2 regions of the Streptomyces sp. NPDC058470 genome follow, and region 2 is predicted to be linked to the other one. Evidence: riboswitches for the same ligand, from Rfam matches in the RefSeq annotation. Region 2 holds a riboswitch; the other holds the start of a gene.

Region 1 (3,186 bases), on a different contig from region 2:
GAGCGCGGTCGAGGCAAGCGCCTGCCAGGTGGTGAACCACAACACGTGCCGGATGTCGGACTGCGCGAGGACATCCCCGATCCGCCCGAACTGCCAGATCCCGTCGACCTTGAGGCCGCGGGCCACGATCGCCGCCACGGGGTAGGCGAAGAAGACGCCGAAGAACGCGACCGGCAGGGCCATCAGCCCGAGCCGCGCCGCGCCTGGCCGACGGGACTTTCTTCGCGCCCGGGGCGTTACTTCAGTACGAGTGAGGTCCACGACTTGACCCACTGGTCACGGTTCTCGGCGATCTTGGTGGGGGCCATGGTCTCGGGGTCCTTGGCCTGCGGCCCGAACTCCGTGAACTCGGTCGGCACCTTTGCGCCCTCCACCACCGGGTAGACGAACATGTTCAGCGGCATGTCGTCCTGGAACTGCTTGGTGATCAGGAAGTCGATGAGCGCCTCGCCGCCCTTGGTGTTCTTCGCGTTGCTCAGCAGCCCCGCGTACTCGACCTGCCGGAAGCAGGTGCCGGTCGCGACGCCGGTCGGCGCGGTCGTCGGCTTCGGGTCGGCGTAGATGACCTCGGCGGGCGGCGAGGAGGCGTAGGAGACGACGAGCGGCCGGTCCGCCTTGGCCTTCTTGCCGCCCGCGGACCCGGAGAAGTCCTCGTTGTACGCCTGCTCCCAGCCGTCGACGACCTCGACGCCGTTGGCCTTGAGCTTCGTCCAGTAGTCCTGCCAGCCGTCGTCCCCGTACTTCGCCGCGGTCCCGAGCAGGAAGCCGAGGCCGGGCGAGGAGGTGGAGGCGTTCTCGGTGACGAGCAGGTTCTTGTACTCGGGCTTGATCAGATCGTCGAAGGACCGCGGCGGCGTCAGCTTGTGCTCGCTGAAGTAGGCCTTGTCGTAGTTGACGCAGATGTCGCCCGTGTCGATGGGCGTCACCCGGTGCTTGTCCTGGTCGACCCGGTACTCCGGGAGGATCTGGTCCGAGCCCTTGGCGTCGTACGACTGGAAGAGCCCGTTGTCGAGCGCGCGGGACAGCAGGGTGTTGTCGACGCCGAAGAAGACGTCGCCCTGCGGGTTGTCCTTGGTGAGGATCGCCTTGTTGACGGCCTGCCCCGCGTCGCCGTCCTTGAGGACCTTGACCGTGTACCCGGACTCCTTCTCGAAGGCGCTCAGCACGTCCTTGGAGTAGGCGAAGGAGTCATGGCTGACGAGAGTCACCGTCTTGGAGTCACCACCGCTCCCGGAACCGGAGTCGGTCGAGCCGCACGCGGAGAGCGTGACGAGCCCCAACCCCACACCGACAGCGACGACGGCCGTGATCGTCTTCTTCTTGTTCACTGAATTCCTCCTGGGATGACCAGGAAGAGACGCGGCCCTGCCCGGGAACCTCTGACAGTTCCCGGGCAGGGCGCAACAGCTTGAGTATTGACCGAACTTCCTACCCAGAATGACCTGGGCAAGGTTCTGAGGGTCTGCGGCCCGCCGGTGACCCGGCTACCGCACTCTCAGCGCTGTGGCGCTCCCCTGTCGGAATATGAAGATGTAGGTACCTAAGGATGCACGTACGCAGCCATGTTGCCCAGGTTACCGCTCGGTGGCCGCGAGCTGACCGCACGCCCCGTCGATCTCCTGACCACGGGTGTCCCGAACGGTGACCGGCACCCCGTGGGCCGCGATCGCCTCGACGAACGCCTTCTCGTCCTCGGGCCGCGAGGCGGTCCACTTCGAACCCGGCGTCGGGTTCAGCGGGATGAGGTTGACATGCACGGGCTTGCCCTTGAGCATCCGCCCGAGCCGGTCACCACGCCAGGCCTGGTCGTTGATGTCCCTGATCAGCGCGTACTCGATGGAGAGCCGACGCCCGGACTTCGCCGCGTACTCCCAGCCGGCGTCCAGCACCTCCCGCACCTGCCACCGCGTGTTCACGGGTACGAGGGTGTCGCGCAGCTCGTCGTCGGGCGCGTGCAGGGAGATGGCGAGGCGGCACTTGAAGCCCTCGTCGGAGAACCGGTTGATCGCCGGGACGAGCCCGACGGTCGACACGGTGATGCCCCGCTGCGAGAGGCCGAGCCCGTCGGGCTCGGGGTCGGTCAGCGCGCGGATCGCCCCGACCACCCTCTTGTAGTTGGCCAGCGGCTCACCCATCCCCATGAAGACGATGTTGCTGAGCCGCGACGGACCACCCGGGATCTCGCCGTCCCGAAGCGCCCGCATGCCATCGACGATCTGGTGCACGATCTCACCGGTGGAGAGGTTCCGGTCGAGCCCGGCCTGCCCGGTCGCGCAGAACGGGCAGTTCATGCCGCACCCGGCCTGCGAGCTGATGCACATGGTCACCCGGTCCGGATACCGCATCAGCACGGACTCGACGAGCGTGCCGTCGAACAGCCGCCACAAGGTCTTGCGGGTGGTCTCCTGGTCGGTCGACAGATGCCGCACGACCGTCATCAGCTCGGGAAGCAACGCCTCCTGAAGCTTCCCGCGCGAGGCGGCCGGGATGTCCGTCCACTCCGCGGGGTCGTGCGCGTACCGCGCGAAGTAGTGCTGCGACAGCTGCTTGGCACGAAACGGCTTCTCACCGATCGCGGCAACCGCTTCCTTACGCTCAGCGGGCGTGAGATCGGCAAGATGCCGCGGCGGCTTCTTGGCTCCGCGCGGGGCGACGAATGTGAGTTCTCCGGGCTTAGGCATGGCCGTACCAGTGTCGCAGACATACGGAGAGGGACTCGCCGCCCTGTGGACAACGAGCCCCTCACCGACAAACCCGCACGTCAGCGACGTACAGACGCACCCGTCACCGCAGGTCAGCCCGACCCGACGAAGATCACCAACAGCAGCCACACCACCGGAGCCGTGGGCAACAGCGAGTCCAGCCGGTCCATGATCCCGCCGTGGCCCGGCAGCAGCGTGCCCATGTCCTTGATGCCCAGGTCCCGCTTGATCATGGACTCGCCGAGGTCGCCGAGCGTGGCGCTGGCGGCGACCGCGAGGCCCAGGAGCAGGCCCTGCCACCAGGTGCCGTCGTCGATCAGGAACTCCATGCACAGCGCACCCGCGGCCATCGCGAAGGTGACCGCTCCGACCAGGCCCTCGCGGGTCTTGCCGGGGCTGATGCGCGGCGCCAGCTTGTGCTTGCCGAAGCGCCAGCCGATCGCGTACGCGCCCGTGTCACTGACCACGGCGAGCAGCAGGAACG
Region 2 (3,186 bases):
AGCCCGGACTTCGGAGGGCCGGAACACCAGCCGGAGTGACACCCGGCCGTGACCGCGCTCAACCTCCAACCGCCCGAGCTCGCCGGCTACATGCTCGAGCACGTCGCAGCCTGCGGAGCCCGCCAGCCGGGCAGTGCACCGGACCTGTCCCAACAGCCCCGGCGCACTGCCCGCGTTCCCAGTCAGTCAGCCAGCGGCAGATACACCCGGTTCCCGCTCGCCGCGAACTCCTTCGACTTCTGCAGCATCCCCTCGGCGACCTCCTCGGCGGAGGCCCCCGCGGCCGCCGTACCGCCGAACTGCTCCGTGATGCTGTGGCTGATCTTCATGGAGCAGAACTTCGGCCCGCACATGGAGCAGAAGTGGGCCGTCTTGGCGGGCTCGGCCGGGAGGGTCTCGTCGTGGAACTCCCGTGCCGTGTCGGGGTCGAGGGCCAGGTTGAACTGGTCCTCCCAGCGGAACTCGAAACGGGCGTCGGACAGCGCGTCGTCCCATACCTGCGCACCTGGGTGCCCCTTGGCGAGGTCGGCTGCGTGGGCGGCGATCTTGTAGGTGATGACGCCGGTCTTGACGTCGTCACGGTTGGGCAGGCCCAAGTGTTCCTTGGGCGTGACATAGCAGAGCATGGCCGTGCCCCACCAGGCGATCATCGCGGCACCGATGCCGGAGGTGATGTGGTCGTACGCCGGAGCGACGTCCGTCGTCAGCGGGCCGAGCGTATAGAACGGAGCTTCATCACAGATCTCCTGCTGAAGGTCGATGTTCTCCTTGATCTTGTGCATCGGGACATGTCCCGGGCCCTCGATCATGGTCTGAACGTTGAAACGCTTCGCGATCGTGTTGAGTTCCCCGAGCGTCCTCAACTCCGCGAACTGCGCCGCGTCGTTGGCGTCCGCGATCGACCCCGGCCGCAGCCCGTCCCCGAGCGAGTACGTGACGTCGTACGCGGCGAGAATCTCGCACAGCTCCTCGAAGTTCTCGTAGAGGAAGCTCTCCTGGTGGTGGGCCAGGCACCACGCCGCCATGATCGAGCCGCCGCGCGAGACGATGCCGGTCTTGCGGTTCGCGGTGAGCGGTACGAACGGCAGGCGCACGCCCGCATGGACCGTCATGTAGTCCACGCCCTGTTCGGCCTGCTCGATGACCGTGTCCTTGTAGGTCTCCCAGGTCAGCTCCTCGGCGCGGCCGTCCACCTTCTCCAAGGCCTGGTAGAGCGGCACGGTGCCGATCGGCACGGGGGAGTTGCGCAGTACCCACTCACGGGTGGTGTGGATGTTGCGGCCGGTGGACAGGTCCATGACCGTGTCCGCGCCCCACTTCGTGGCCCAGGTCATCTTGTCCACCTCCTCCTCGATGGAGGAGGTCACCGCGGAGTTGCCGATGTTCGCGTTGACCTTCACCAGGAACCGCTTGCCGATGATCATCGGCTCGATCTCCGGATGGTTGACGTTCACGGGCAGCACCGCGCGACCGGCGGCGATCTCCTCGCGTACGACCTCGGCGGCGACGTTCTCGCGAACCGCCACGAACTCCATCTCAGGTGTGATCTCACCGCGCCGGGCGTACGCGAGCTGTGTCACGGCTTGTCCGGAGCGGCCCCGGCGCGGCTGGCGCGGCCGCCCCGGGAAGACCGCGTCGAGGTTACGGAGGCCGCCGCGCGGTGAGGTGTGCTTGATCCCGTCGTCCTCGGGACGGATCGGGCGGCCCGCGTATTCCTCGGTGTCGCCGCGGGCGATGATCCAGTTCTCACGCAGCGGTGCCAGACCCCTGCGTACGTCGGTGTCGACGGTCGGATCGGTGTACGGGCCGGAGGTGTCGTACAGCGTGACGGACTGGCCGTTGGTGAGGTGTACCTGACGGACCGGCACCCGCAGATCGGGGCGCGAACCCTCGACGTACGCCTTGTGCCAGCCGATGGACTGCCCGGCCCCGTCGTTCTGGGCAGGGGAAGAAGCCCCGTCCGTCTGGCTGGAGGCAGGCGTACCTACTACGTCCTTGTTGGTCATGAGACCTACTCCCTACGCCGGCATTACCCGGTAACAGGTTCGGCGGTCGACGCAGCGGATTCCGTCTGCCGATGTTTCATGTGAAACATCGCTGAGACGAAGGTCAGCGCCCTCTCAGCCCGGTGCTCCGAGCTCCCGCGTGTGCAAAGGTGCCTCCACGCTAGCGTCACATCGGGCGCGCTGAACAGTGGGCCCCGTCCGTTCTTGCGATGATCGGTCGGTGACCACGATGCAGCAGCCCCCTATTCCGCCGTCCGAGCCGCCGCACGGACATGGCCCCGGCGACGGTCACGGGCACGGCAGCGGCCACGACCAAGGGCACGGACCGGGTGGCGGCAGAGGGCGCGGCGACGTCCCGGGGCCGGGCGGTGGGCACGGGCCGGGTGGCGGCCACGGGCCTGGTGGCGGGCAGGGGCCGGGCGGTGGGCAGGGGGCCGGTGGGTGGCATGGGCCCGGTGACGGCCCGGGACCAGGCGGCGGGCAGGAGCCTGGCGGCGGCCACGGGGCTGGTGGCGGCCAGGGGTCCGGCGACAGCCACGGCCATTCCCACAGTCACAGCCATGGCCCCGCCGCCCCCGTCTCCAAGCATCTGCGCAAGGTCATCGGCGCGGTGCTGATCCCGTTCGCCGCCGCGGTCGTCGTGGGGCTCGTGGTGCTCTGGCCCGGCGGCGCACCGGGGCACGAGCGCACCGGCGTCGGTTTCGACCGGCAGACCCAGCAGGCGACGGTCACCAAGATCGACCAGGTGGACTGCGATTCTGTGAACGCCTCGGGGGAGACCCCGACCGGCGACACCTCCACCGCCGAGGGCTCCTCGGCACAGCAGCAGGCGACGGGCGACTGCAAGAAGGCGACGATCAGGGTCGACACCGGCAGCGACAAGGGCCGTACCTTCACCGAGATCGTCCAGCCGGACCAGTCACGCCAGTTGCACCAGGGCGAGAAGGTCGTGGTCGCGTACGAGCCCTCCGCGCCCAAGGACTTGCAGTACTCGGTCAGCGACGTGAACCGCAGGATCCCGATGGCGGTGCTCGCCGGGATCTTCGCGCTGATCGTCGTGGGCGTGGGCCGGCTGCGCGGCGTCATGGCTCTGGTCGCACTGGCCGTCAGCTTCATGATCCTGACGTTCTTCATCCTGCCCGCGATCCTGCAGGGCTCGAACCCGCTGGTCGTGGCGGTC

The links. Region 2 has a riboswitch for thiamine pyrophosphate ahead of thiC (phosphomethylpyrimidine synthase ThiC). Riboswitches for the same ligand answer to the same signal wherever they lie in the genome.
Region 1: another riboswitch for thiamine pyrophosphate. It lies ahead of ACFWP7_RS09915 (thiamine ABC transporter substrate binding subunit); the one in region 2 lies ahead of thiC (phosphomethylpyrimidine synthase ThiC).

What each region holds. Positions count from the first base shown of each region.
Region 1 covers NZ_JBHXMF010000010.1:71,916-75,101, forward strand. Annotated here, with positions in the region: gene ACFWP7_RS09910 (ABC transporter permease) at 1-261, opposite strand, end outside; gene ACFWP7_RS09915 (thiamine ABC transporter substrate binding subunit) at 237-1,328, opposite strand; TPP riboswitch at 1,408-1,526, opposite strand; gene rlmN (23S rRNA (adenine(2503)-C(2))-methyltransferase RlmN) at 1,575-2,681, opposite strand; gene ACFWP7_RS09925 (phosphatidate cytidylyltransferase) at 2,795-3,186, opposite strand, start outside.
Region 2 covers NZ_JBHXMF010000016.1:128,948-132,133, forward strand. Annotated here, with positions in the region: gene ACFWP7_RS14630 (hypothetical protein) at 1-39, shown strand, start outside; gene thiC (phosphomethylpyrimidine synthase ThiC) at 183-2,006, opposite strand; TPP riboswitch at 1,999-2,155, opposite strand; gene ACFWP7_RS14640 (YibE/F family protein) at 2,227-3,186, shown strand, end outside.